Regions from separate parts of the Megamonas sp. Calf98-2 genome, predicted to be linked through region 2. Evidence: riboswitches for the same ligand, from Rfam matches in the RefSeq annotation. Region 2 holds a riboswitch; each other region holds the start of a gene.
The links. Region 2 has a riboswitch for cobalamin ahead of BMX03_RS02325 (sirohydrochlorin cobaltochelatase). Riboswitches for the same ligand answer to the same signal wherever they lie in the genome.
Positions count from the first base shown of each region.

Region 1: another riboswitch for cobalamin. It lies ahead of nikB (nickel ABC transporter permease); the one in region 2 lies ahead of BMX03_RS02325 (sirohydrochlorin cobaltochelatase).
Region 3: another riboswitch for cobalamin. It lies ahead of BMX03_RS05085 (MotA/TolQ/ExbB proton channel family protein); the one in region 2 lies ahead of BMX03_RS02325 (sirohydrochlorin cobaltochelatase).
Region 4: another riboswitch for cobalamin. It lies ahead of BMX03_RS09025 (methylmalonyl-CoA mutase family protein); the one in region 2 lies ahead of BMX03_RS02325 (sirohydrochlorin cobaltochelatase).

Region 1 covers NZ_FOCY01000032.1:14,808-22,639, reverse strand. Annotated here, with positions in the region: gene fabV (enoyl-ACP reductase FabV) at 1-552, opposite strand, end outside; gene BMX03_RS09315 (segregation and condensation protein A) at 844-1,635, opposite strand; gene BMX03_RS09310 (site-2 protease family protein) at 1,647-2,273, opposite strand; gene BMX03_RS09305 (NUDIX domain-containing protein) at 2,314-2,859, opposite strand; cobalamin riboswitch at 3,145-3,330, shown strand; gene nikB (nickel ABC transporter permease) at 3,550-4,488, shown strand; gene nikC (nickel transporter permease) at 4,485-5,303, shown strand; gene BMX03_RS09290 (ABC transporter substrate-binding protein) at 5,350-6,918, shown strand; gene BMX03_RS09285 (ABC transporter ATP-binding protein) at 6,932-7,723, shown strand; gene BMX03_RS09280 (ABC transporter ATP-binding protein) at 7,716-7,832, shown strand, end outside.
Region 2 covers NZ_FOCY01000005.1:171-8,002, reverse strand. Annotated here, with positions in the region: gene BMX03_RS02355 (ABC transporter permease) at 12-749, opposite strand; gene BMX03_RS02350 (ABC transporter ATP-binding protein) at 752-1,615, opposite strand; gene BMX03_RS02345 (ABC transporter ATP-binding protein) at 1,635-2,429, opposite strand; gene BMX03_RS02340 (FecCD family ABC transporter permease) at 2,431-3,456, opposite strand; gene BMX03_RS02335 (ABC transporter substrate-binding protein) at 3,469-4,431, opposite strand; gene cobI (precorrin-2 C(20)-methyltransferase) at 4,452-5,159, opposite strand; gene BMX03_RS02325 (sirohydrochlorin cobaltochelatase) at 5,332-6,339, opposite strand; cobalamin riboswitch at 6,558-6,738, opposite strand; gene BMX03_RS02320 (ExbD/TolR family protein) at 6,802-7,221, opposite strand; gene BMX03_RS02315 (MotA/TolQ/ExbB proton channel family protein) at 7,224-7,832, opposite strand, start outside.
Region 3 covers NZ_FOCY01000012.1:50,465-58,296, reverse strand. Annotated here, with positions in the region: gene BMX03_RS05110 (ABC transporter ATP-binding protein) at 1-32, opposite strand, end outside; gene BMX03_RS05105 (FecCD family ABC transporter permease) at 33-1,088, opposite strand; gene BMX03_RS05100 (ABC transporter substrate-binding protein) at 1,090-2,157, opposite strand; gene BMX03_RS05095 (TonB-dependent receptor) at 2,227-4,524, opposite strand; gene BMX03_RS05090 (hypothetical protein) at 4,554-4,955, opposite strand; cobalamin riboswitch at 5,168-5,340, opposite strand; cobalamin riboswitch at 5,488-5,662, shown strand; gene BMX03_RS05085 (MotA/TolQ/ExbB proton channel family protein) at 5,783-6,391, shown strand; gene BMX03_RS05080 (ExbD/TolR family protein) at 6,388-6,801, shown strand; gene BMX03_RS05075 (energy transducer TonB) at 6,801-7,634, shown strand; gene BMX03_RS05070 (hypothetical protein) at 7,726-7,832, opposite strand, start outside.
Region 4 covers NZ_FOCY01000030.1:17,061-24,892, reverse strand. Annotated here, with positions in the region: gene BMX03_RS09050 (ABC transporter permease) at 1-634, shown strand, start outside; gene BMX03_RS09045 (ABC transporter ATP-binding protein) at 660-1,670, shown strand; gene BMX03_RS09040 (ABC transporter ATP-binding protein) at 1,670-2,626, shown strand; gene uvrB (excinuclease ABC subunit UvrB) at 2,674-4,698, opposite strand; gene BMX03_RS09030 (NanQ anomerase/TabA/YiaL family protein) at 4,812-5,264, shown strand; cobalamin riboswitch at 5,518-5,707, opposite strand; cobalamin riboswitch at 5,838-6,012, shown strand; gene BMX03_RS09025 (methylmalonyl-CoA mutase family protein) at 6,492-7,832, shown strand, end outside.

The DNA of each region.
Region 1 (7,832 bases), on a different contig from region 2:
AGGAGTAGCAGGAGGTAAAGTAGCTTCAGTTAATTCATTTGTTTTTAAATTTAAAGTTTTAGCAGTAAAAGGTTTATCAACAGTTTTTAATACAGAAGAATACATAGTTCCATCAGCTGTTGTACGACGAGGAGCAGCTAAGGAATAAACAACCATATCAATTTTGCCTAAATCTTTTTTTATAAGTTCAATAGTTTTTTCTTTAATAGCTTGAGAAAAAGCATCACCATTTATTGTTTTAGCATAATAGCCATCATTTTTTGCAAATTCTTCAAAAGCAGCTGTATTATACCAACCAGCAGTTGCAGTTCTTTTACCATGTGCTGATTTATCAAAAATAACTCCAATTGTAGAAGCACCGCTCGCGTATGTTGCACAGATACGAGATGCTAAGCCATAACCTGTAGAAGCACCTAATACTAATACGCGTTTACCAAGTTCAACCTTTGGCTGACTTTTTACATATTCGATTTGACGGCGTACATTTTCCTTACAGCCTTCAGGGTGAGAAGTTAAACAGATAAAATCTTTTACTCTTGGCTTGATAATCATAAAATATTCTCCTTTACTTAGTTATCGCTAAGTTTTATATTATATTATTTTAATTAATATATAGGATTATTAATGTAAATAATATTAATATAAATATATATATTATTTACATTATACAACTTAGACTCAATAATAACAAATGATATTTAGATTAAAAATAAATTAAGCAATAATATTTTATTATAATTAATAAATAAAATATTATTCTCGAGGGGAGAAATAAAAAAAAATAGACGCTTACAAGCGTCTATTTTCATGAATTTTTATCAAAAAATCATCTATTAACAATCTTTAATTATTTTCAGTATTATCAACAATGATATCGTTATCAGAAGATTCGACTTCATCATTGATTTTTAAATAAATAGGTGAAAATATACTTGTCTGATATACTGTTATTCTTTTTATTTTAATCAATTCTAACATAGCTAAAAAAGTAGTGATTAATTCAGGTTTAGAAATCTTATGCTCACTATATTGAAATACAATGTTAAAACAAATATTTCCGCCATGTTGTTTAAGCAAAGCCAATAAAGAGATGATTTTATCTTCAATAGTATATTTTTCTCGAGCAACATTAGCTACAAGAGGTTCGTTTTCAATTTGGCTTTCTAGCACATTTTGAAATGCTTGCCACAAAAGTTTTACATCAAGCCCTTTAGGTGGCAAATGTTTTGTCGGTAGATTAGAAGCTTCACGAAAAAATCTTTTGCCAGCTTCATCTGCCATTTCACCTAAAATACTGCTGACTTCTTTATAACGACGATATTCTAATAATCGTTCGACTAATTCTTTTCGTGGGTCAACCTCATCAGTATCATCTTCATTTACTTCTTCTACCTTAGTATCAGGTAATAAAATTTTGGATTTGATTTGTAATAATGTAGCTGCCATGACTAAAAACTCGCTAGCTACTTCAATATTAAACTCTTTAAATTTAGCAAGATAATCCATATATTGTTCCGTCAATAGAGCAATAGGAATATCATAAATATCAATACGATTTTTTTCAATTAAATGCAATAATAAATCTAATGGCCCTTCAAAGGATTCTAAATGTACCTTATATTGTTCTTGTTGCATAAAAAAACTCATTAAATAATAATAGAGATAATAAGATTTAAAATGCTTATAATAAAGTTACTGATAGGGTGAATGATAAAACCCAATATTCCAGTAAAAACAAGAGCGATTAGAATAAAAAAGCTATAACGATTAATTACAGAAGATTGATATTTATAAGCTAATCTACCTGGTAACAGAGAAGATAAGATTTTAGAACCATCAAGTGGTGGAATAGGTACTAAATTAAAAATAGCGAAATTTACATTATAAATAATGATTAATTGTAATACCATAATAAGCCAATGAGGTGCAAAACTATATTTAAAACAAAGAGCAAAAAATATTGAAGCTACAAAAGCTGTAATTAAATTAGCTAATGGTCCTGCTAAGGAAACTTGCATTTCACCTTTACGCCAATCATCAAAATTATTTAAATTAATTGGTACAGGCTTTGCCCAACCTATTTGAGCAAAAAATAACATAATCAATCCAATAGGGTCAATATGAGCTACAGGATTTAAAGTTAATCTGCCATTCATACGAGGAGTGAAATCTCCTAAATTATCAGCAACCTTAGCATGGGCATATTCATGAACAGTCAATGCAATCAACAAACCTGGGATTGCATATATCATATCTGGACCAAAACCAAACATTAAATACCTCCTAAATTTTTAAATAACAAATATAAATAAATTATTGTTTACACAATTTTTCTGCTATTAAAATAGCAACAACAGATTTAGCATCAAAGATTTCACCTTTATTAACTAAATCGACAGCTTCGCTTAGTGGCATTTCTACTAGATTTATAAATTCATCATCATCAGTATGTTGTTTACCTTTTACTAAATCTTGTGCTAAATAAATATAAATCCATTCATTAGAGAAACCAACAGTAGTAGCTAATTTATGAATTTGTGTGTATTTATTAGCAGTATAACCTGTTTCTTCAGATAATTCACGTTTAGCACAAATTAATGGATCTTCGTCCACACTATCTAATTTGCCGGCAGGAATTTCTAAAGTTACTTTGCCAATAGGATAACGATATTGGCGCACTAAAATAATATTACCATTTGGCAATACAGGAATAACAGCAGAAGCACCTTGATGTTTTATCCATTCACGAACAGCTTTATTACCATTTGGTAATTTTACATAATCACGCTTTACATGAAGTAATACCCCATCAAAAATATCTTCGGAAGAAATTTTTTCTTCAATTAAATCTTCATACATGAAAATCCCTCTCTTTATATTATAATATTGATAACAATTATAAATTTTATATTCATAATTATATCATCTATAAAAACAATAAGCTATGAGAAAAATAATATACAAAAGTCTATTGTAAAAAGAATTTTTATGGCTGTGATTTTTGAAAATTTTTATCAATCCGCCAATAGGTTAACAACTTTACAAAATCAATATATCTTATATAAAGTTTTTAGTAATAGTAAAATTAATGAAATTTATTATAAGATAATTGACAAAGACTATCACTAATGATAACATAAGTAATAAAATATAGATAGAATAGGTGTCTATATAGACTTAATAGGGAATTCGGTATAAGCCGGAGCGGTCCCGCCACTGTAAAGACGAGCAATTCCACAATTATGTCACTGAGAAAAAATTATTTTCTTGGGAAGGCGTGAATAGCTATGACTCTGAGCCAGGAGAACTGCCTATTTAATAATCACCGTTATTACCTGCGAGCGATGGGAAGGCGATTTATACAGATATAAATATTGTATAATACTGCCTAATTCTATAAGAATTAGGCTTTTTTTCTCATATTTATAATTGTATGTTTCTCTTAAAAGTCTGCTAGCAAAGGCAGACTTTTTTTGTTTGCCTTAACGGAAGAAAGGAGAGGAGCTTTTTAATCTATAATAATGAAAAAAATAAGGAGGTTGTTTTAATTTGAAACGATTAATAAATCGTTTAATTCAATTAGTAATTACATTAATTGGTGTTAGTTTTTTAACATTTTGTTTAACTTATTTATCACCTGGTGATCCAGCAGCCATGGTTTTAGAGGCTTCAGATACTATTGTTTCTCAAGAAATAATAGAGCAAACTCGTGAAGAAATGGGACTTAATGATCCATTTCTTGTACAATATGGCAATTGGCTTTTAGGTGTAGCACAAGGCGATATGGGAATTTCTTATTCAGCAAAAAAACCTGTAATAGATAAGTTAATGGAAGGTTTTGCAGGGACTGTTTTATTAGCTTTGACTACAATTATTTTAATTATAATTATTTCCATTCCTTTGGGAATTTTTTCCGCTACACATCGCAATAGAATTCCTGACTTTTTAGTGAGAATCTTTTCTTTTATTGGTGTATCTATGCCAAGTTTTTGGGTAGGATTGATTTTATTATATATTTTTGGCTTAAAATTGGGATTATTTCCTATAGCTACTGCTAGTGTAACACCAAGTGGATTAGTGTTACCAGCACTTACTTTAGCTATCTATCAATCGGCAAAATATACTAGGCAAGTGCGTACTGTGATTTTAGATGAATTACATCAAGATTATGTAATTGGTGCTAGAGCTAGAGGATTGTCTGAAAAAGCTATTTTATGGAAACATATTTTACCTAACGCCATTTTACCTTTAATAACTTTACTAGGTATGTCCATCGGTTGGTTATTAGGTGGCGTTGCTGTTATTGAAACAGTTTTTGCTTGGCCAGGTATGGGGAGAATGGCAGTGTATGCTATTACTATGCGTGATTATCCATTAATCGAAGGATTTGTTTTATGGATTTCTATTGTGTATACAGTAATTAATTTTTTAGTAGATTTATCGTATACATATCTTGATCCTAGGCTGAAAAAAGGAGATTCAAGATGATTAAATTTATAAAGAATAATAAATTATTTTCTGTATATACATTTTTGGTTTTTTTAGTAATTCTAATTGCTATATTAGCACCTATTATTGCTACACATGACCCTTATGAATCGAATATGACCAATGTATTGCAGATGCCAAGCGGTGAACATATTTTAGGTACTGATAAATTAGGCAGAGATACCTTTTCCAGGATAATTTATGGTACACAAACTTCATTATTTATGACTATTTGTTTAGTTATATTAACGTCGACTATTGGTTCTTTAGTTGGTATTTTATCAGGTTATTTTGGTGGTAAAGTAGAAATTGTATTGATGCGTTTAGCAGATATTATGTTGTCTTTCCCAGGTGTAATTTTAGCAATTGCTATTGCTGGTATTTTAGGTGGAAGTATTATAAATACAATTTTTGCTTTAGTAATAGTAAGTTGGGCAAAATATGCTCGTCTAGTTCGTAGTTTAGTCATAAAATTACGTAATAATGATTTTATCATAGCTGCTAAAGTAAATGGTACAACAACTATTAATATTTTATGGCGCCACATATTACCAAATATATTGCCAATGATTGTAATAACAGGTGCAATGGATATTGGAACTATGATGATGGAAATAGCGGGTCTATCTTTTTTAGGTTTTGGTGCTCAACCACCTACACCAGAATGGGGATTAATGCTCAATGAAGGTCGTCAATATATTCAAACTGCTCCATGGCTGATGATTTATCCAGGGTTAGCTATTTTTATAGTAGTAGCTATATTTAATCTTTGGGGAGATAGTTTACGTGATATTTTAGACCCTAGACAGGATTGATAGATTTTATTGATAAGAAAAGAGGTTGAATATGAAAAGTTTTAGAATGAAAAAATTATGGAAGGCTATTAGTTTAAGTCTATGTGGTATATTGACCGCAGGTATAATAGCTGGTTGTGGCTCTGAAAATACAGTAGATAAAACTACTTTAAAATTTGGAGTTACAAATTTTGCAGATACTTTAGAGCCAACACAAAATTATTTTGGCTGGGTTGTGATGCGTTATGCTATTGGTGAATGTTTGGCAAAATTTGATGAAAAAATGAATGTTCAGCCATGGCTTGCGGAAAGTTGGTCTATTAGTGATGACCATTTAACATGGACTTTTAAAATCCGTGATAATGTAAAATTTTCTAATGGCAATCCAGTAACAGCTGAAGCTGTAAAAAAATCTATTGAACGTGCTTTTGCTAAAAATACTCGAGCAAAAACTTTCTTTGAATACACAGAAATGAAGGCTGATGGTCAAAATTTAATAATCACAACAAGCAAACCTCAACCTAATATGCCTGGATTTTTGGCTGACCCATTATTTATTATTGTAGATGTTACAGCAGAGGAGCAAGGCAGAGATTTTGCCAAAGAAGGTCCAATTTGTACTGGTCCATATAAAGTAGAGTCTTTTGTAAAAGAAAAGGCTGTAATGGTGAGAAATGAATATTATTGGGATGGTGAAGTTCCATTCGAGCGTGTGGAAATACCATCTATTGATGACCCTAATACTCGTGCTATGGCACTTCAATCTGGTGAAGTTAATTTTGCTGTAAATATTGCAGCTGGAGATATAGATTTATTTAGAAATAATGATAAATTCTATATCGATGAAATTTCTTCATTACGTACAGTACTTGCCCGTATCAATCAAAAAGGTATTTTAGGTGACCCAAAAGTTCGTGCTGCCTTTATTTCTGCTTGTGATCGAGAAAATTATAATAATGTATTATTGAAAGGTACATTTATTCCAGGTAAAGCACCAATACCGCCATCTATGGATTATGGCTTTGATGAGTTGACAGATCCAAATGCATATAATCCAGAAAGAGCTAAACAATTACTAGCTGAAGCTGGTTGGAAAGACACTGATGGAGATGGTATCTTAGATAAAGATGGTAAACCACTAAGTGTTGATTTTGTAATATATAATAGCCGTGCGGAGCTTCCTTTATACGCTGAAGCTGTACAAGCTGATGTAAAAAAAGTTGGTATCAATGTAAATATAAAAAATGTAGACTATAATCTTATTGATAAAATGGGTATTGATGGTGATTATGATTTACTTATTTCTAATATTACAACTGCTAATACTGGAGACCCTGAAATTTATTTAAGTTGGTATTGGAAAACTAATGTAAATGGAGATAATCCACAAAATGGTTCTGGATATAGTAATCCTAAATATGATAATATTTTAAATCAATTATCTGTGGAATTTGACAAAGAAAAACGCCGTCAATTAATTATTGAAGCGCAACAAATTTTGTTAGATGATGGTGCTGCATTGTTCTTAGGTTATCCACAAACAAATATTGTTAGCACCAAAGGCTTAGATGGTGTAGTAATGTATCCATCGGATTATTATTGGCTTACTAATAAAATAAAACCAGCTAAAGCATAAAAGGGGTAAATTAATGTTACTTGATGTATCTAATTTAACTATTCAATATAGCAAAAATATAGAAGCTACAGTTAAAGATATTAATTTTTCTTTGGATAGAGGAGAAATTTTGACCATAGTTGGAGAGTCTGGTAGTGGAAAAACCACAGTGATTAGAGCTATATTAGGTAGTTTACCTAATAGTGGAAAGATTACTAATGGAAAAATTTTCTTTGAAAATCATGATTTATTAAAATACAGTGTACGAGACTGGTTAGCCATTCGAGGAAAAAATATTTCTATGATTTTCCAAGATAGTGGTAATATGCTAAATCCTATTCAAACTATTGGTAAACAATTTATAGAATATCTACAAGTTCATGATAATGTTACAGATGAAGAAGCATATTCTTTTGCTGTAGAAATGCTTACTCGTATGAATTTACCTAATCCTGAAAATATCATGAAATCATATCCATTTGAATTATCTGGTGGTATGCGTCAGCGTGTTGGTATTGCTATGGCTATTATTTTTAGACCAGAGTTATTGCTTGCTGATGAACCTACTTCAGCTTTAGATGTTACCACTCAAGCACAAATAGTCAAAGAATTAATGGAGATTCCTCGCACTTGTGGTACAGCAATGATTGTAGTAACTCATAATATCGGTGTGGCGGCTTATATGTCAGATAAAATTATGGTAATGAAACAAGGCAAAGTTGTAGAATATGGTAAAGCCGAAGATATAATTAATTCACCACAGGCAGAATATACTAAAACTTTACTTGCTTCAGTTCCACAAATAGGAGGACAGCGCTATGTCTGAGTTAATTATGCAGGTAAAAAATATAACTAAAAAATTTCCAGCTAGTAATAATAGATTTTTAACAGCTTGTGATGATGTTAGTCTTAATATTAATGCTGGAGAAACAGTA
Region 2 (7,832 bases):
GAGTGCATTTTTTAATTTTTTATCTTACCTAAAATGCGATTGCAAATAATAAATAATACAACCATATATAAACATAAAATACCAATAGACAATATAGAAATCTCTTGATTATGTGTGATAGCACGCAACAAAGTTGATGTATGTGTCAGTGGCAAAGCTTCAATAAAATAATGCAGTAATAATGGCAATTTATCCGTAGAGAAAAATGTGCCACATAAAAATGACATCGGCAATAAAATATACGTATTAAATCTTGCCATATCTTCAAAAGTCTGTACTATCATTGCTGCTGAAAAGCCAATTTCAGCAAAGATAATACAATTTATAATCAATACAATTATAAATAATGGCGTAATCGCAAATTTCGCACCAAATAAATAAGCTAAAACAACGATAATAGCCGAAGAAATCATACCACGAAGCACAGCAGCTAAAATCTTTCCTGCTACAAAAGCTATTGGTCGAATAGGTGATACTAAATATTCCTCTAAAGATTTATGGTATATACGCTCTGCATGTACAGGAGTCAAACTATTAAAAGCTATATTCATAGAATTTAAAGCCAAAATCCCTGGAACTAAAAAATCTAAATATGAACCAGTCCCTGTATTAATACTTCTACCTAAACCCCAGCCAAAAGCCACCATATATAAAATAGGTGCCACCATACGGCTTAAGATGAATTTTATCATGCGATGTTTCAATACTACCCAGTCTCGCCAAAAAACAGTCCAAATATCATATAGCATAATCAGCTCACCGTCCTTCCTGTCAATTCTACGAAGACATCTTCTAAATTGGAATGACGTATAGTTGTCGCTACATCTAAAGTTCCAGCAAAATCAGCACATTCTTTACGAGAATTAAAAAATTTATACTCTCTAGACTCTTCGCTATCCCATTCTACAACATATTTGCCAATTTGCTCACAAAGAGCCTTTGGCGTATCCAATTTTATTAAACTACCTTTATTTAAAATAGCCACTCTATTACATAGATTTTCTGCTTCTTCAATGTAATGTGTAGTCAAAACTACAGTAACACCATCTTTTGGCAATCGACGTATTAAATCCCAAATACGTCGGCGCACCTGTGGGTCTAAAGCCACCGTTGGCTCATCTAAAAATAAGATTTTAGGATTATGCATCAAAGCTCGCACAATCAATAAACGCCTTTTCATACCACCAGATAAACTTTTTACTTTATCATTAACTCTATCTTGAAGCTCTACATAATTTAATAATTCTTCAATGCGAGCATGGCGCTCACTTTTGGGAATGTGATGCAATCTTCCATGCAATTCCATATTTTCCCAAACAGTCAAATCCTGATCAAAATTTATATGTTGCGGTACTACTCCTATATATTTTTTTACATTTAATTCGTCGCTGAATATATCTTTTCCCTTATATAAAATTTCTCCAGCTGTAGGCTTTGTAAGCATGGTAAGCATGCGAATAGTTGTCGTCTTACCTGCTCCATTTGGCCCTAAAAGTCCAAAGATTTCACCTTCATCAATCGTCAAATTTAAATCTCTTACAGCCGTTTTTTCTATATTTTTACCTTGTTTATTTTTAGAAACAAAATTTTTCTTTAGGGATTTTATTTCAAGCATATTTATTCCCCTTATTATATTAATTTTTAACTAAAGATACTGGAAAAATTATTTTATCTTCTGGATTTTGACAGTTTTGATACATCTTAGCATTCACACCAAATACTTTAGCTAAATTTTCTACATCAAGTACAGTATTTGGCTCACCTTGCTCAAATACATGTTTATCTTTCAAGATAACTATATCATCAGCATACATACGAGCATGATTTATATCGTGTAAGACCATAATCACTGTCATTTTTTCGCGTTTATTCAATTCATCTACTATCTGCATGACTTCTATTTGATGAGCAATATCTAAATAAGTAGTTGGCTCATCTAATAATAAAATCTTTGGCTGTTGAGCAAGTGCCATTGCAATCCATGTACGCTGTCTTTCACCGCCAGATAAAGTGCTGACTAAGCGATGAGAAAAAGATGTAATATGTGTTTTTTCCATTGCTTCTTCAATAACCGCTTGCTCTTTTCTACTATTCAATGATTTAAACATGGAGCGATAAGGAAATCTGCCATAACTCACAAGCTCTTTTACCGTTAAATCTGTTGGTGTTGTCGCTCCCTGTGGTAATATTGCCATTTTCTTCGCTAGATTTTTTCTGGATAAATGCAAAATATTTTCTCCATCAATCAAGATTTCGCCTTTATATTGACGATTTAATCCTGAGATAGCTTTTAATAAAGTCGATTTACCACAACCGTTTGGCCCTATGATAGATGTCTTTTTTTCAGCTTTAAAATCAATATTAATTCCATCTAAAATCAATTTATCATATATTTTTATCATTAAATCAGATACTTTTAAATTAACCATATCAAAGCTCCTTTCTAAGTAAAAATAAAAAGAATGGAGCTCCTAATATCGCCATGAAAATTCCCACAGGCAATTCCAGTGGAGCAAAAGCTACACGGGCGAAAGTATCACTATAAGTAACTACAGCTATTCCCAAAAGTGCCGACGAAGGTATCAAGTAGCGATAATCTGAACCTACAATCAAACGAGCTGTATGTGGCACTATAAGTCCTACAAAACCTAATAAACCAGCTACAGATACAGCACTTGCTGCCAATAATGCTCCTATAGCAGTCAAATAAATGCGTGTTAATTCTACATTAACTCCTAAAGCCTTTGCTATATCATCACCCAATTGCAAAATATTCAAATGGCGTGAACCCAGCATTGCTAAAATAAATCCAATTAAAGCATAAGGCCAAATAATATCTACATGTGGCCATGAACGAGCCGATAAGCCCCCTACCATCCACATCAAAGCACCATGTATTCTATCACTATATAAAACTAAAATAGCGGAAATACCTGCACCTAAAAATGCTGATACTGCCACCCCTGCTAAAATAATACGCAACGGTCTTATACCATTTTTCCATGCCAATAAATAAATGCAAATAGCTGCAATCATAGCACCAACAAAAGCTATAGGCGTTATTAGATATTCCATAGCAGGAAATAATACAATCACTAAAATACCTGTAAGCCCTGCCCCAGAAGAAATCCCTATGATATGTGGATCAGCTAAAGGATTTTTCATCACAGCTTGTAAAATAGCTCCTGCCATAGCCAAATTCATGCCTACTAATCCTGCTACTATCGTTCTTGGCAATCTAATATTATATAAAATCTGCTGATGAGGACTATTTACACCATCGATAAAAATATTTTTCAATTCACTTATTGGAATAGCTACTGCTCCACTTATTATACTGCATATAATGCCCGAGCAAGCTAAAATGGCGAATACTATCATCATTAGTATTCGCCATTTATTAATCGCTATGCCAAATTTTGTGGTTTGTAAAACTTCTTGTTTTTGCATAGTCATATCAATTCACCATCAATTAAATTTATCTGGATAAACAAGCTTAGCCATAGCTTCAACCGCTTCTGGATAATGAATGCCTGGACTTAGTAAAAATAATTCCTGTGGCAAGAAATATACTTTCTTTTCTTTTACTGCTGGAAGAGTCTGCCATGCTGGATTATTTTCTACATTCTCCATCATAGATTTCTTTATAGTTTCTAGTTTTCCCATACTTGTAACAAAGATAACATCTGGATTTGCTGATACTAATGTTTCCAAACTATATGGCGCAGAAGTTGGATTGCTTTCTAGTGGAGTCAATCCCTTAGCAATATTTTCAAATTCCAAAATCTCTGCCGTTGAACCTGCAATACTACCTTCTAATTGTACAGTTACATTTTGAGCTGTACTATGTAGTATCGCTATACGTTTATGTTCATTTGGCAATTTGGCTTTTATTTCTGCTATTTTATTATCCATATCTTGTATCAAAGTTTTGGCTTTATCGGTATTTCCTGCAATCTGTCCTAAAACATCTACAGTATGTTTTACTTGGTCATACGTACGCATTTCAAGAACAACTACAGGAATACCATTTTCTTCAAATGTAGATACAAATTTATCATTCATACCCTTATAAGCAATTACTAAATCTGGTTGAGCTTCTATTACTTTCTCAATATTAATATTATAGACATTTCCTACTTGTGGTAGATTTTCATCTTCTTTGGGAATACCTGTTTTTGCTGATACCCTAGCCACTATTTTTCCATCAACAGCATGAAGTGGCTCTAAAAAAGATGCTGATAATGGTACTATTCTTTCTGGTTTTTTCGTCAAAACTACTTGTCTATCAGCATCATCTGTAATAGTTAAATAACTATCAGTTCCACTCGAAGCATTTTTTTCCTCTGTTTGACTACCACAACCAACTAATATTACTGAAAAACATATTACTAAAGCTAATATACAAAACAAACCATTTAATTTTTTCATAGTAACATTATCTAAGGCAATTAAATACCTTTACTCCTTCTAGTCAAAATAGTTGATAAATAATTTAATTTTTTATCTTTTTGAGCTTGTAAATCATTTATAATTTCTTCATCTGGAAGACCACAACGGCTTACAAGTACAGCATTATCCACCATATCATTTTCAGCTAAAGCATCTACTACTTCAGGATAATTTTTATAAACTTTCATCATTACCACATTATTAGAAACAGCTAAAGCTTTATCAATAGTTTCTTTATCAGCAGTTGCTGGAATTACACTGATGATATCATTGCCTTCAACTAAAGGATAACCTAATTTACTACCAATCGCACAAAATGCTGGCACACCTGGGATAGTTTCAATATTTATATCTTTTTCTTTTGCTAAAAGACGATATACATAAATATATGTACTGTAAAACATTGGATCGCCTAATGTTAAAAATACTACATTTTTTCCAGCTTGTAATAAAGCTAAAATCTCTTCTTTATTTTTCTGCCATGCATCAGTAGTTTCAAAATTAACTACCATTGGAAAAACTTGATATACAATTTCAATATCATCTTTTAAATAAGGTTTAGCTATGCTTAAAGCTACGCTACCATCTTTTTTTTCTGTTTTTGGTGCAATGAGTACATCAGCTTTTTCAATAGCTTTAATAGCTTTCATTGTCAATAATTCTGGGTCTCCAGGACCTACACCAATACCATAAAAAGTTCCTGCCATGATTAAAAATCCTCCTGCATAAAAAGGTATGTGACAAAATTTGCCACATACCTTACTGTATTACATTTTGCATATTTTAGTAGAAACTAAATTACTTAATAAAATAATGCTCTTATTTATTTTACACTTGGCATATAAAAGCGTCAAGCATACAGGATTTATTCAAAATCTATTATTTTTCTGCTTCAAGAGCGTTCCATGCTTCATTTGCTCTATCTACAAATAATTGACGAACGTTTTGGTTTTCACCAAGACCATGAATGTATGCGTCTACTTTAATACCTTCTTTTTCTAAGATGGATTTATGAGAATCTTCTTCTGCACCAGCCATATCATTATTTGCATGATCACCTGCAACCATCATAAGAGGCATCATTGTAACATGATTGATACCTTTTGCTTTTAATTGAGGAATAATATCTTCAAGAGATGGCCAGCCTTCAACTGTATAAATCATTACTTTACCATCATAAAGTTTATTTAAACGATCTTGCATTACAGAATAATAAGCATTAGATGGATCTGGTGTACCATGTGCCATCACTAATACTGCATCTTTTTTACCTAATTTTGGCATTTGAGAACCAATTGCTTGCATTACTGCTTCAACGTCATCTCTTTGACCTTCTTGACCCATCCAATACATAAGAGGTGTACCAATAGTCATTTTTTTGAATTGTGTTTTATAGATATCATATACAGCTGTTTTATAAGCATATTCCATACCAGGAATAACATCTAAGGAAGTAAGTGCTATACGATTATAGCCTTCAGCTTTTAGTTGTGCCAATGCTTCTTCTGGTGTAGGAATAGTAATACCTTCATTTGCTTTTACACGGTCAATAATAATATGAGAAGTAAATGCTAATACAACTTTTGTATTTGGATGTGCTTTTTGAATTTCTTCTACAGTAGCTTCAATTGTTTTTGCACGAGTATCTTTGTATGTTGTACCAAAGCTCATTACTACAATAGCATCTTTATTTGGAGCTTTTTGAAGTTCTGCATCAGTTGTATTATATGTACGTACACCGATTTCAGAAGCTTGTAAAAGTGCAGGAGTTGCTGTTTTTACTTCTGGATTTAAACTATATCCTGCTGCAAAAGATGTTGCAGATACTCCTGTTAAAGCTACACATGCCATAGATGCGATTAACATTTTTTTCCAATTAGATTTCATAATATCGTTCCTCTCTTAATTTATTTATAATGTCCTAAATTTGATATTTAAATAAATATTAAATACTTCATCTATTCGATTATAAAGTCATTATTGAGTATCACTTATTTCCATGAGAATATTATGGCTTATAGATAAAAAAAATCTCTACAAAATAAATATTCTTGTAGAGATAGTGTTTACTATAATAAATCTCCTACCTATCTCTCGCAGGTCATAACGGTGATTGACAAATAGGTAGTTCTTCTGACTCAAGTTCATCGCTTCTTCAAGCCTTCCCAAGAAATATCTCAGTGACATAAATTTGAAGTTGCTCACTTTCACAGCGGCGGGACCGTAGCAGCTTTTACTGCTTTCTCTATTAAGCCCAAAAGGGGCACCTATTCCACTCAATAAATATAAAATTGTTAGAAAAATAATTTCATTTTTACGATAACACTTAAGAGTATATCTGTCAAGACATTATTTATGTTCATCTACCATAGTCTCTGTAGCCAAACCAAATTTAGTTATCCCCACAGCTTTAAATTTATCTAATAATGCCATAATTTTTCCATAATCTACATTTTCATCAGCACGAATTACTACAGCAAAATTATTATTTTCTTCATATTTTTCTTTTGCACCTTGAAGTAATGTATCTTCATCTATCAATTTATTTTCTAAATACAAAGTGCCATCAGCTTTCATCGTGACTAAATAATTAACATTTGTTTGACTTTGGGCATTTTGCACTTTAGGCATATTTACAGGAATAGTTTTTAAATCCACCATGTATAGCGTGCTGAGCATAAAAAATACCAATAAGAAAAACATAATATCAATCATTGGTATAATCATGACTTCAGGCTTAGAAAACGCTCTTCTATCTTTTAAACGCATTGTTATTCACCTCTAGTTATATAACCTTCAATTAGTGAAAAAGCCTGTTCCATATCAGTTACGATACGATCTATTCTCTGCACAAAATATGCATGAATAGCCAAAGAAACAATAGCTACACAAAGTCCTGTAGCTGTTGCGATTAATGCTTCACCTACACCCCCAGTGATAGCAATAGCTTGACCTTCTTCTAAATTAAATACGCTAAAAGCTGAAATCATACCAATTATTGTCCCCAATAAACCTAATAAAGGAGCCATAGTAACAATTACATTTAAATAATAAAGTCTTTCTCTAAATTTAGAAATACTTATCCCTGATTGAACTTCCAACAACATCATCAAATTGATATTTTTATTTTGCATTTTATTGAAAGCAAAATCGACTAAAAAAGCTAAATCCCCCTTGCTATTTTGTGCTAAATTTCTAGCCTCTTCAATTTTATTATTAATCATCAATTTATAAAAATTTTGTGCAAAAGCTCTTCCTGAATCAGCTTTCATAAAATATAATAAGCGTTCTACACCAATAGTGATAATAAAAATTGAGCATATTAATAATATATACATTACTAATCCGCCCTTATGAAAATACTCTACACCTTGCATCAA
Region 3 (7,832 bases), on a different contig from region 2:
AACTTTTTTACTTGTTCACTTATTATTTCCATTTAATTACCTCCAAAACCATATGTCTTCTTTATCATTAAATAAACAAAACAAGGAGCTCCTATCAAAGAAATCAAAATTCCTATTGGTAATTCAGTTTTTGGAATAATAATTCTACATAATCCATCAGCTAAAACAAGAAATATTGCTCCTGCTAAAGCCGATATAGGTACTAATTTTTTATGATCAGTACCGACTAACATCCTTATTATATGAGGAATAATTAAACCTACAAATCCAATCATTCCAGCAGCATAAACTACAAATCCTACAATTAAAGAGCTAACCAATAAATATACCTGACGATATATATGCAAATCCCGTCCCAATGTTATAGCTACTTCATCACCTAAAAGCATTAAATTTAAAATACGACTCTGTGTCCAAAAAAATAAGATAGATATCATTACTATTGGTGCAATTATAAAAATACTATCCCACTTAGCACCAGATAAACTACCCATTAACCAAAAAGCAATAGATTGCATTCCTTCTTTATTATTAGCAAAATACACAATAAAACTAGAAAAAGCACTACATACTGCACTTAATGCCATACCAGCTAATAATAATTTTATCGAATTAGCCTTTCCACCAAGATTAGCAATAAATACCACACCTAATGAAATAGTAAATGCTCCAATAAAAGCAGATATCCCTACAAAATTTTCACCCAAAGCAACACCAATACCTAGTAAAATAGCTGCTGTAGCTCCTAAAGAAGCTCCTGAAGAAATACCTAAAATATATGGATCAGCTAAAGGATTTTTTACAATAGCTTGCATAATAACACCACATACGGCTAAACCAGCTCCAACTATTGCAGCTAAAACTAGTCGTGGTAAACGCAATAACCAAATAATATCATGCACAGGTCCTTTTCCTATAGTTTCTATACTTGTACCACTTTGTAATTGTTCTATAATAGTGAAATATATTTTTTCTAATGGTAATTTTACTGTTCCTATACTTAAAGCCCAAAATAATATCATAATCAAAATAATTATCAACAACAAACAAATAAATAGATAATCTGTTTTTCGAAAAAATTCTTGCATTTTACTTCTCCTTATATAATTCTGGATATAAACCTTGTGCCATTATTCTTATACCATCATATGCTCTAATACCAGGACTATATATTGCATAAAGAGGTACAGGATATATTCTTTTATTTTTTACAGCTTTTAATCCTTGTAAAGCCTTATTTTGATAAATTCTATCTAAATACATACGTTCGTCACCATAGTGCTGTTCAGTAATAACGATAAAAATTACATCTGGATCTAAATCAATTAACTGTTCAAAACTAAAACGCTCTACATTAGGTTCCAATAATTCACCATTAACTCGTTGTAAAATATCACCAGCTAAAGTTCGTTCTCCATATACAGAAATATCTTTTCCTAAAAACTCAATAATAATTGCTCTAGGTTTTTTATTTATATTTTTAGTATGCTCTGTAACAAAAGATATTTCTTTTTTCATCTGTCCAACTAATTCATTAGCTCTATCTTTACGATCAAATATCTTACCCAAATCTAAAATATATTGATATTCTTCATCTAAACTATGTTTAGGTTTTATTAATATATTATCATTTATAGATTTTGTTGGAGCAGATGATTTAGCTATATATGTATTTACAGTTCTACTATTCCAATAATCTGTAGTTCCTGCCACTTTTGGTGCAAAAGTAGAATACCAACCTAAAATAAAATCTGGCTCTAACATTGTTATAGTTTCTATATCTAAATTTTGTAATCCAGTATAAGGGATTTTACTATATTCTTCTCGATATTCAGGTCGAAGATATTTCTTGTCAGGAATACCTGTTCCTGCCACAATTCTATCACCAACACCCAAAGCAATTAATGTTTCTACAGAGTTTTGCCAAAAAGCGACTACTTTTTGAGGTGGTTTTTTATATGTTAATTCAAATTCTTCATTTTTAGAGTTTATATTTTTTATTTTTATTGGATAATTATTTTCATTATATGATATATTTAACTGAGACTTTTTTTGTTCCCACAACTGTATAGTATCTGCATTTTCTTTTATAACAGGACTACAACCTGATAATATTATCAACAATACCATTAAATTTATAAATATAATATTTTTCATAAAAACCTCTATAGAAAAGTATAAAGTACACTAAATGTGTACTTTATACTCTTCTTATATTAAACTTAATTAAAATTTATATCTCATACCTACCATATAACAACGACCAGGTTGTGGTGCTGCGCCAATTCCATTATATGCACTATAAGCATTTTCATATGCTTCATTAGTTAAGTTAGTAATAGTTACATATGCTGTTGTATCATCATTAATTTCATAATTTAAATTCCAATCAAGTACAAAGAAATGCTTATCTGTGAATGCTGTTGTATCCATACCAGTATAATAATTAGCTAATAAACCTGTATACCATTTACCATTTTCATAAGATAAGTTAGCAATATAATGATTCGCCGGACGTAAAGCATTTATCATTGTATTAACATTAGAATTATCATCTAAATTAATATCTGGGTCAAACTGCATACCGTCTTTTGCTTTCCACTCATCTTTCATATGACTATATGCTAAGCTCAAATTCCAATGATCATCAAATTGATGGTCCATTGTTAAATTAATAGACTTTTTAGTTTCTTGTGCATTAACATTTTTATTCACAAAATCTTTGTCAACGTCAGACCATACAGAATAATTAGTAATAGCATTATCCATATCAGTCCAATCATAATGAAGTGCTACACTCGTTTTATCATCAATATCTTTGCGTACACCAAACGTCCATACATCTCCTTCTTCATCTTTTAAAGGAGCTCCATTTGGTGTATCTTTTCCATAATCTGCTGATTTTATTGGTCTATATACACTTGCCCATCCTAAATATGCACTAGTTGTATCATCAAAAGCATATTGTGTATTAATTGTTGGTGTAAAAATTATTGATGAAGTATTACCTTGAGATACTGTACCAGCATCATTTGTTTTATCAAAAGTACTATAATTAGAATAACGAATAGCTGGTGTTATATCCCATTTATCAGATAAATGTATTTTATCTTGCACAAATCCTAAAATGCTATCTCTTTCTACATGTGTAGTTTTCCACGTATTATCTTTTCTATTTAAACTTTTAGTATAAGTTTTAGCTTTGTCATAAGTTAAGCCAAATAATAAATCATTATTATCTATAGATTTACCATATTGAAGCTGTAATCCCTGATTTTTTTCATTATATAAAGTAGTAGGACCTGTTTTACTAAATTGATAATTATTTATAAAATCATCCCAAGCAGGAGAGCCTGGAAATGGCACAAAACTACCATCATCTGCTACCCAATCTGGATATCTATCAACACCCCAATAATGATGATCTTGATCATAAAAACGAATAAAGCTTTCCATACCATTTCCTTTATCAAATGTATATGTAATATCAATATCATTATTACGAAAAGCATTATATGAACCACTCAAAGCATCTAATACAAATAAATTTCTATAACCTGGATTCGTAGTATTACCAAATTTACCATCTTCGGTATCTTGAATAATTCTATTCCATTCTGTTTCATTCCAAAAACGATAATCCGGCGCAGTAATTGGATAGCCATCTTTGCCATTTCTATGATTATACCAAATACGTAGGTTTTCTGTATCACTAAAATCTTTATCTATGCGTATATTAGCGCCTTCTTCTTTAAATTCTGTACCCCTATAAGTATAATTTCCCCCAGTAAGACCATCTTTATATTTTGTATCGCCAGACATTTCACGATCCAATGATATAAAATATTTCCATGATTTATCATCACCAGCAGAACCAGAATAAGTTACATTATAATTATGTTTTTTCCATGAACCAGTAGAAAGATCAATAGTTCCTTGATTTTCATCTGCTCCTTTACGAGTAATAATATTAATTACTCCACCTGTAGCATCAGCTCCATAAACTGAAGCGCCAGGACCTTTAATTACTTCAATTTTTTCTACATTATTAATATTTACTACTTGATTTAAATCAACCATCGTTCTAGTCCCACTAGCATTAGAACTACCAAAACGAGTACTAGTAGCATTATCAACACGACGACCATCCACTAAAACAACTACACGAGAATCACCATTAATTGATAAACTATTATTATATGGTGCATAGCCATATTCTCCGCCCCTATATCCAGGGTTTTGAAAAGTCACACCAGGTATACGTTTAATAGCATCTGTTAAATCTTGATAATGACGTTTTTCAATTTCTTCACGAGTAATTACTTTAACATCTCCACCTGTACGATAATAAGACTGTTCTGTAATAGTATTACCAAATTGATCTTTTGTAGCATCCGCTTCTACTACTACAGCATCTAAAGTATATTCATTTAAATTTTCATCAAATGCCGCTTCGGAATATGTTGTCCAATTCATAATACCAAGAGTTACAGCAGCTGCTAGATATTGTTTTTTTAATCTCATTTTTAAACCTGACTTTCTTAATTAATATTTCAAAAATTTACTCCATTTATATAAGAAAAATTATAAATAGCATCTACATTCCAATCAGTCCAATTACCATCAAATTTACCTAAATTAAAAGTAATTCTTTTTTTACTATTTGGTGCTATCTTGCACATAGGCATTTTTTCTGGTTGTCCTACATATTGATAAGAAGTTCCATCATTATTCATAAATGTAATAATAGCTGTGAAATTATTTAATCTAGTAATTTTCAAATCATTTCGTAAATTCTCAAATTCTCCACTCATACATAAATTTTCTCCATCTTTCCATACTTTATAAGTTTTCCATTCTAAAATCATAGTATCTGATGAAGTTTCTGTTGCAAAACTAACTGTTGGAAAAATCATTATCAATAATAAAAAAATAATACATACTTGTCTTTTCAAAAATATCCTCCTCTCTATTTAATTAATTATTATGGTGCTTTATCAAATATTATCATCAAAAATATTCTAATATTTAATAACGAACCAAATAAAAAACCTTTCTGCTTAAAATACAGAAAGGTTTTATTTATAAGTAAAAAATACCTTTTTGCATACAGCAAAAAGGTATAGTTATACATATTCTTCACCATACCGTCTCTCGCAGTAACTTTTATTGGCTACTAAAATTAGGCAGTTCTTCTGGCTCTGCTTCACCGCTCATCTTGCCTTCCCAGTTTCCCAGTGACATATTTAAGACTCGCTCCACATTACAGCTACGGGATAGCACAGGTTTCACACCTGTTTCTCTATTAAGTATTGCTACACCTAACTTTATCTATATTTATCTTTTCATAGATTGTATTTATCTATTACAATTTTGCATTATAAATGATAATATAGTTAATGTCAATAAAAATTTAATCTAATTTTAATCTTTTACCAAATACTATTGTTTTTTTTTATAAAAAATGCTATACTTCTATGCAACAAATGAATAATTCATAATTTAGGTGTACTTTGTACTTAATAGAGAAATCGGTATAAGCCGATGCGGTCCCGCCGCTGTAAGGACGAGCTATATTTCATTTATGTCACTGGGAAACTGGGAAGGCGAAATTATGCAATGACTCCAAGCCAGAAGAACTGCCTATATTATCTTTCCGATTCCTGCGAGTGACATGGATAGGAAAATATATAATATTGCTGAATTTAAATTTATTTTATATATTTATGCCTTCCTTTCTTTTCAGGTTAGGAAGGTATTTTTATTTTTAGGAGGTAATATTTTGTCTGATGTATTAATGTATTTTGAAAAAGGTGGATTAGTAATGTATCCACTACTTATTTGTTCACTAGTTATTATTTTTATTGCTATTGAACGATATCTGTTTTATAAATCTATTGATTCTGGTCATTTATTTACTAAACAATATTGCGATATTCTATCTGGAGAAACGCTAGAAAAAGCTTTTGAATTTGCTAAAACACATAAAGGAGCTTGTGCTAATATTCTAACTCAAGCAAGTCCTTTGCCTACAGTAGAACGTACTGAGGCTTTTATGGAAATGAAGGGTAATATTGTAATGTCTCGTTTACGTGAAAAATTAAGTTATTTAAGTGTAATTACCACATTAGCTCCACTTTTAGGACTTTTAGGAACTATTGTTGGTATGATTACCACATTTAGTATTTTTAATATTCAAGCTGGCCAACCAATGGCCATTACAGGTGGTATCGGTGAAGCTCTAATTGCTACAGCTTCTGGTCTTTGTGTGGCAATTTTATCTTTATGTGTTCATTCTTATCTCTCACATAAAATGAACAATATTATCACTAATATGGAACAATGTTTTTCTGCTTTATCTGAGGCTAAAGTCAGAGGTGCTAATAAATGAAATTAAGAAATTATCGTGAGACTAAACAACCTGATTTAAATATCATTCCAATGATTGATATTATGTTTTTTTTATTGGTATTTTTTATGCTTAGTACGATGTACATGGTAGAACAAAAAACTATTCCTGTAAATTTACCACAAGCTACTTCTGCTACTATTGATAACAAAACTAATTTTACGGTAACCCTAAAGGATGATGGTAGTATTTATCTAGAAGACCAACAAACAGATATTCAAACATTATTAATGCAAGCAACTAAAGAGCAAAAAAATAATCCATCATTTGCTATTATTATTCGAGCAGATAAAGATATTAATTATGACAAAGTAGTTTCTTTTATTGATACATTAAAAAAAGCTGGTATCACTCGTTTTGGTTTAGCAACAAATGGAGCGGGTGGTAATTAATGGATGAACAAAAACGAAAGAAAATCAGTATAATTGGTTCATTTTTATTTCACATATTTATATTTCTTTTTATTTCTATCACTGGATTATTAAAATTCACTACTCTACCACAATATGATGAAATTGTGGAAATAACTTCTGTAAGCGGAAGTGGTGGAGGCAGTGCATCAGCGAATATCACAGACTCTACTTATACACCACCTTTAGAGCCTGCGCCAGTAGAGCAAGCTCCTATAACTCCAGATAGTATTTTACAACATTCTGACATAGCTACCACTAATGTAACTTATGAACAAATTCAAGAATTACAAGAAAAAGTGGAAAAACATGAAATAAGCACAGAGGAAGCAGTAATTGCTCCACCAATAAATAATAATGTTGAACATTCTAATCATCATAATGGTAATAATGCTACTATAAATACTAATGATGATACAGGTTCTGGTAATGGAACTGGTACAGACTCTGGCTCTAGTGAAGGAACAGGTGATGGTGAAAGTTCTGGATCAGGCAGTGGTTCTGGTGTAGGAGATAGCGATGATAATGTTTACAGTAACCCTGCAATTCCTCCCAGAATAGTAAAAAGTCCTACTCCAAAGTATCCTATTAAAGAACGCAATAATAAAATTGAAGGCGTATCCATAGTACGTTTTCTTATTGGTAAAGATGGTAGTATAGAATCTGCTGAAATAATTTCTTCTTCAGGAAGTTCTGCACTTGATGAAGCTGCTTTAAATACAGCATATAAATGGCAATTTTTACCAGCTAAAAATACTAACGGACAAGATGTTAGATGTTATGCTACTCAACCATTTACATTTCAATTAAAATAAAATATCTATATAAAAAAATAGACTAAATTCTGCACTATACAGAATTTAGTCTTAATTAATAAATAAATTAATACAACTAAAAATTTAATAATTATATATTTTTTTTATTTAATGCCGATTTTAATAAACTTTGAATAATTGAATTCGCCTGTTCTACAGAAGATTTCTTTCTCCCTAAAGAGTAATTCATCAAAAATT
Region 4 (7,832 bases), on a different contig from region 2:
TTTTATTCGCGTGTTATATGGTGCGAGAATTTCTTTAGCTATTGGTATAGTGGCTAGTTTATTAAATCTTTTTATTGGTGTAATCTATGGCGGAATAGCAGGTTTTTGCGGTGGCAAGATTGACCGCATAATGATGAATATTGTGGATATTTTATATAGCGTACCGACTTTATTATATGTGATTTTATTGATGGTAATTTTAAAGCCAGGGCTTATCAATATTTTTATTGCTTTAGGTATTGGTTATTGGCTACAGATGGCAAGAATTGTGCGTGGTCAAATTTTATCAATGAAGGAACAAGAATTTATTTTGGCAGCTAGAACAATAGGCGTATCGAAAAAAAGAATTTTATTTAGACATTTATTGCCAAATGCTATGGGTGCAATCATTGTAACAATGACACTGGCTATTCCTGATGCAATATTTACAGAAGCTTTTTTGAGTTTTATCGGACTAGGTGTTTCTGCACCAATGGCTAGTTGGGGCGTTTTAGCGTCAGAAGGTGTAAATAATTTACGTGCATATCCTTTTCAATTATTTTTTCCAGCAGTAGCTATCAGTGTCACTATGTTGGCTTTTAACTTTTTAGGTGATGGTCTGCGAGATGTTTTAGACCCTAAGATGCGTCGTTAAAATAGTGAAGAAATGAGTGTTTACCATGGAAGAAAATAAAGAAATTTTACAAGTAAAAGATTTAGCAGTTGCTTTTCAGACTTATCGAGGAAAAGTAAAAGCAGTACGCAATGTCAGTTTTGCTTTAAAAAGAGGACAAGCTTTGGGCATAGTGGGCGAGTCAGGCTGTGGAAAATCAGTAACGGCTCATGCTATCATGGGTTTATTGCCTAAAGAAAATAGCATAATTGAAAATGGTCAGATTTTATGGCAAGGTCAGGATTTAGTTAATTTTCAAGATGAAGATTTAGCCAAAATTCGTGGCAATAAAATTGCGATGATATTCCAAGATCCAATGACATCTTTAAATCCTGTACTTACAATTGGTACGCAGATAAAAGAAGTTTTATTTTTGCATAAACAATTATCGGATAAAGAAGCGACAGAAAAAGCTGTAGAATTATTAAATTTAGTAGGGATACCATTTGCCCCAAAAAGATTGAAAGATTATCCCCATCAATTCAGTGGCGGTATGCGTCAACGTGTGATGATTGCAATGGCACTTGCCTGTGAACCAGAATTATTGATAGCAGATGAGCCGACAACAGCTCTTGATGTAACTGTGCAGGCACAAATTTTAGATTTATTGAAATCTTTACAAGAAAAATTAAATATGTCCATCATTATGATATCGCATGATTTAGGGGTTATTGCCAATATTTGCGATGAAGTAGCAGTTATGTATGCAGGTCAAATCGTAGAAAAAGCAAATGTTGATGATTTGTTTTATCATGCACATCACCCTTATACGCGAGGTTTATTAAAATCTTTGCCTCATTTAAATTTAAATAAAGAAGATAAATTATATGTGATCGATGGACAGCCACCAGATTTAAAAGAAAGTATTGATTATTGTCCATTTGTCAAACGATGTACAAAAGCAATGAAAATCTGTATGCAATTGATGCCAGAAAAGACACAATTAAATAAAGATCATTATGTAAAATGTTGGTTGGAGCATGAATTTGCACCCAAAGAGAATAGGGAGGAATTTTGATGAATTTATTAGAAGTCAAAAATCTACATAAAGATTTTGTAGTGAAGCGTTCTTTTTGGGGAAAACCAAAACAAATTTTAAAAGCAGTAAATGATGTCAGTTTTTCCATAGAAGAGGGAAAAACATTAGGTCTTGTAGGTGAGTCAGGCTGTGGAAAATCAACTACAGGTAGAACTATTATTGGCTTATATAAACCGACAAAAGGTAAAATCATATTTGCAGGCAAAGATATTTCACAAAATAAAGAGATGATAAAAGATATTCAAATGATATTCCAAGATCCATATGCTTCATTAAATCCAAGAATGACAGTGGCAGATATCATTGAAGAGCCTTTGCTTGTGCATAATTTATATACAGATAAAAAACAAAGACAAGAGCGTATATATGAATTGTTGGAATTGGTAGGATTGAGTAAAGAGCAGGCAAACCGTTTTCCTCATGAATTCAGTGGCGGACAAAGACAGCGTATCGGTATAGCTAGAGCACTTGCTTGTGAACCTAAACTGATTATCTGCGATGAACCGATTTCGGCACTTGATGTATCTATTCAAGCACAAGTCGTAAATTTACTAGAAAAATTACAACATGAATTAGGTTTGACATATTTATTTATCGCTCATGATTTAGCTATGGTGCGTTATATCAGCCAAAAAGTAGCAGTTATGTATCTAGGGCAAATTGTAGAACTTGCCGATACAGAAGATTTATATACAAATCCTCTACACCCATATACGAAAGCATTGTTATCTTCAATTCCATTGCCAGATCCACAAAAAGAAAAACATAAACAGCGAATTATCTTGCAAGGTGAATTGCCAAGTCCATTAAATCCGCCAAAAGGTTGTCCATTCAATACGCGTTGCCCAAAAGCTAAAGAAATTTGTAGACAAAAATTACCTGAAATGAAAATGATAAATAACAGATATGTACGTTGTCATCTTTATGATGAATAAGTAAAAGCACTATAGTTTTCATGCTATAGTGCTTTTTTATAAATAAATTATTTTTTTTCGTTTAATTCAAAGATGATATCGCGAATTTGAGCAGCTCGTTCAAACTCTAAGTTGCGAGAAGCTTCTTGCATTTCTTTAGTTAAAGAAAGAATTAATTTTTTCTTTTCTTTAACAGTCATTTTCAATTTTTTCTTTGGTTTTTCAGCATCATAACTTGCTTTTTCTTCTGCAACCATAGTAGTTTCAATGAGATTTTTTATTTTCTTTTGAATTGTTTTCGGTGTTATATGATGTTCTTGATTGTATTTATCTTGGACTTCTCGACGACGCAGAGTTTCATCAATGGCTTTTTGCATAGAATCGGTGATGCGGTCGGCGTACATGATTACTTTACCATGAGCATTTCTAGCAGCACGACCAATTGTCTGAATGAGAGATGTCTCTGAACGCAAGAAGCCTTCTTTATCAGCGTCTAAGATAGCTACTAAAGAGACTTCTGGCATATCCAAGCCTTCACGTAATAAGTTAATCCCTACGAGTACATCAAATTTTCCTAGACGCAAATCGCGAATGATTTCCGCTCTTTCAATAGTGGCAATATCAGAATGAAGATAACGGACTTTGATACCCATTTCTTTTAAATAATCAGTGAGATTTTCAGCCATTTTTTTAGTCAAAGTAGTGATGAGTACACGTTCATTTTTCTTAGTGCGGATTTTTATTTCTCCAAGTAAATCGTCCATTTGCCCTTCAAGTGGGCGAATTTCTATTTCAGGATCTAATAGACCTGTTGGACGGATTATTTGTTCTACTACTTGATTTGCTTGTGCTAATTCAAATGGTGCTGGTGTAGCAGAAACATAGATTATCTGATTGATATGATCGAGAAATTCTTCAAAGCGCAAAGGGCGATTATCAAAGGCGGAAGGCAAACGAAAACCGTTATCTACAAGTGATTCTTTGCGTGAGCGGTCGCCTGCATACATAGCTTTTATCTGTGGTATAGTAACATGAGATTCATCAATGACGATTAAAAAATCATCAGGGAAATAATCAAGAAGTGTATACGGAGCTTCGCCAGCTTTTCTGCCTGTTAAATGGCGTGAATAATTTTCGATGCCAGAGCAATATCCCATCTCTTCCATAGTTTCTAAATCATAATTTGTGCGTTGTTTCAAACGTTGAGCTTCTAAGAGTTTATTATCATCTTCAAGGATTTTTAATTGCTGTTGAAGTTCTTCTTGTATGGAGTCGATAGCTTCTTTCATATGTTCTTTAGAAGTTACATAGTGAGAAGCAGGATAAATTAAAATGTGTTTGCGTTGACCATAGACTTCGCCAGTCAATGTATCTACTTCTAAAATGCGGTCAACCTCATCACCAAAAAGTTCAATGCGGATAGCTCTATCACTATAGCCAGCAGGAAAAATTTCAATGACATCACCACGAACGCGAAATTTACCACGGTCAAAATTTATATCATTGCGTTCATATTGGATAGAAACTAATTTTCGCAAAATATCATCACGAGGATATTCTTGACCTTCACGTACAGATAAGACTAAATCATAATAATCTTCTGGTGAACCTAAACCATAGATACAAGATACGCTAGCAACAATGATGACATCACGACGTTCGAATAAAGAACAAGTTGCAGAATGGCGAAGCTTATCAATTTCATCATTGATGGAAGAATCTTTTTCGATATAAGTATCTGTTTGGGCAATATAAGCTTCTGGTTGGTAATAATCATAGTAACTGACAAAATATTCTACAGCATTATGCGGAAAAAATTCTTTAAACTCACTAGCTAATTGTGCAGCTAGCGTTTTATTATGAGCGATAATAAGTGTAGGTTTTTGGACTTTTTCAATTAATTTAGCGATAGTGAAAGTCTTTCCTGTACCTGTAGCACCTAATAAAACTTGTGATGTTTGACCATTTTGAATGCCTTGAGCTAAAGCTTCAATCGCTTGAGGTTGGTCGCCTGTAGGTTCAAAAGGTGCTTCTACTTTAAAGGGAATTTTATTTTCAGTTTGTAATGTATTTAATTTTGGTATGTGTACCATAAAATCATCTCACTTATAATATTAATATTTAGATTTAATGATAAATGGAGAAGAATATTTTTTCAATATCATGATATAATTATTTTAATAAACTGAGAAAAGAGGTTATAAACATGATTTTTGGCAATCTTAAATATGCAGATAAGTATGATTTTTTGGCAGAAAAAATTAAAGCTTGTTTTACTTATGTAAAAGAGCATGATTTAACTACATATGAAAAAGGTAGTTATAAAATAAATGGCGATGAGTTTTTTGTTAATATCGAAAACTATGCTACAGTAAAACGTGAAGAGCGCTTTTGGGAAGCACATAAAAAATATATTGATGTGCATATGATTATTGAAGGAAAAGAAAGTATTGATGTGAGCTTTTGCGATGATATGCAAATAAAATCATTTGATGAAAATCGCGATTTTGTGGAATTAATAGGTGAAGAAAAAGCTACTGTTAACTTAATTAACAAAGGTGATTTTCTAATTTGTTATCCAGAAGATGCTCATCGTACAGCTATTATCTGTCAACAAAGTCAAACTATAAAAAAAGCTATCTTTAAAATTAAATTATAAGAAAAAAATAGCATGCTTAGAATAATACTTAAGCATGCTATACGCATAATAATAAAACAATATAATGATTAGTTTGGAATTTTGAGCAATGATTACTTTATGTTTGCTGAAGACATAAAGTAAAACCGATAAATAAAAAACCCCTTTTCGCTTTGAAAAGAGGTGAATAGACACATTGAGTAAATTCTAAAATTTACTGTCTAATCTCCTCCCCATCGCTCGCAGGTATGGCAATTAAAATAAATTAATTGCACACGGTGATTGTTAATCAGGCAGTTCTCCTGACTCGAGTTCATTACTATATCCAAGCCTTCCCAGTTTCCCAGTGACATAAATTTGGATAAGTTCCCTCATACAGTGGCGGGACCGTTTCAGCTTAATAATAAATTACGTACTGAATTCCCTATTAAGTCCAAATGGACACCTGATTCATTGAACTATATTCAGTTCTTTCTTAGAATATCACTATATAGAATATGTGTCAATACTCTATATAAAATAATTATCTTAAAATTATTTTATATAGAGTATTGACACATATATAAAATAAAAAGTATAATAAAGGCGACAAGTTGATAATGAAACCTTATAGGTGCATATTTATGCTTAATAGGGAAGACGGTTAAAATCCGGCACGGTCCCGCCGCTGTAAAGAGGAGCAAACTTCATGAATGTCACTGGGAAACTGGGAAGGCGAAGTGAGCAATGATACTGAGTCAGAAGAACTGCCTATAAGAAGCATCGTCGTTTGACCTGCGAGAGACGGGGAGAGATGTAGTAGAATGTATATGTTTTTTATACATGTAAATTCTAATTATAATTTTCTACCGTTTTTCATATATTGTTTATGAAAAGCGGTTTTTCTGTTTATAGAGATAATCCATGAAGATGGCTCATGATTATCTTAAGCAAGTGCCATCGATGTATCATATTAATTTGTTGTAAATTATGTTTAATTTACTGAAAAATTTAATCATTATTATGATTAGCATAAATGCTTGAATAATTTAATAAAAATGGTAAATAATATTTGGGGAATATATATTACCAATCCAGCCATCACTAAATTTAGTGATGGCTTTTTTATAAATTTTATATTTAATATCTAGGTAGGAGGAACTCGAACCATTTATTAGATATATAAGAGTATTTATTAACTATTCAATAATAGTATTAAATTATCCCCTTAAATGAAAATGCAGAAGCAGAGAAGGGAAATTATTATATATGGAACAAGATAAAACACTTGGCGAAGAAATTCGACAAGAAGAACAACAAGAACAAGATATTCCTGCTGTTACTTTTGATGAGTTTGAAATTCCTTCATATGAAGAATGGAAAGAAGCTGTAGTGGCATTATTGAAGGGAAAACCTTTTGAAAAAAGTATGTTTACTAAAACTTATGAAGGTATTACATTAAACCCTATTTATCGTATGGAAGATTTAGAAGGGTTAACTCATAATAAGACTTATCCAGGAATGGAAAGTAATTTACGTGGAGCTAATGCTAGTGGTTATATACATAAACCATGGACAATAGCTCAAGAGTGTGATGCTAAAACTCCTAGTGAAGCCAATGAAATGGTAAAATATGAATTATTAAAAGGTTCAACAGCTGCAAGTGTAGTTTTGGATACAGCAACACGTAAAGGTTATGATGTAGATACAGCTAATAAAGAAGAAATCGCAGATATTGGTGTTTCTTTATCGACTTTATCAGATGTAAATAAATTATTAGATGATGTTGATTTAGAAAAATTTGAAATTGATATCTATGCAGGTGCTTCTAATATAGCATTACTTTCTGCTGTTGCAGTGGTGTGTGAACAGAAAAAATTATCACTAAAAAAACTTCATGGTGCTATTACAGCAGATCCTATTGGAGAATTAGCTTTAGATGGAAAGCTTACACGACCTCTTGATGAATATTATGATGAAATGGCTCATAGTATTTGTTGGGCAGAAAAATTTGCACCAGAATTAAAGACTGTAGTAGTAAATACAGATGTTTATCACAATGGTGGTGCAAATGATATTCAAGAAGTAGCATATGCCATGAATGAAGCTGTAACATATATGAAATCTATGGAACGACGTGGCATTGATGTGAATACTTTTTGTCGTCATTTACGTTTTCATTTTAGTATAGGTGCAAATTTTTTTATGGAAATTGCTAAATTACGCAGTGTGAAAATGATTTGGGCTCAAATTGTTAAAAATTGTGGTGGAGATGATATAGCTCAAAAAATTAATATATATGTAAGTACATCGTCTTTTTGTCAAACAGTATATGATCCTTATGTAAATTTACTTCGTGCAGCTACACAATCATTTTCTGCTGTTGTTGGTGGTATGGATGGTATGTTTGTAAAACCATTTGACCATTGTATACGTCCTAGTGATGAATTTTCTCGTCGTATTGCACGAAATATTCAAATTATGGAGCAACATGAATTTAATTTTATTCAACCAATAGACCCTGCTGGTGGTAGTTGGTATCTTGAACCATTGACAGAAGAGTTTACTCAAAAGGCTTGGGCAAAATTTCAAGAAATTGAAGCTCATGGT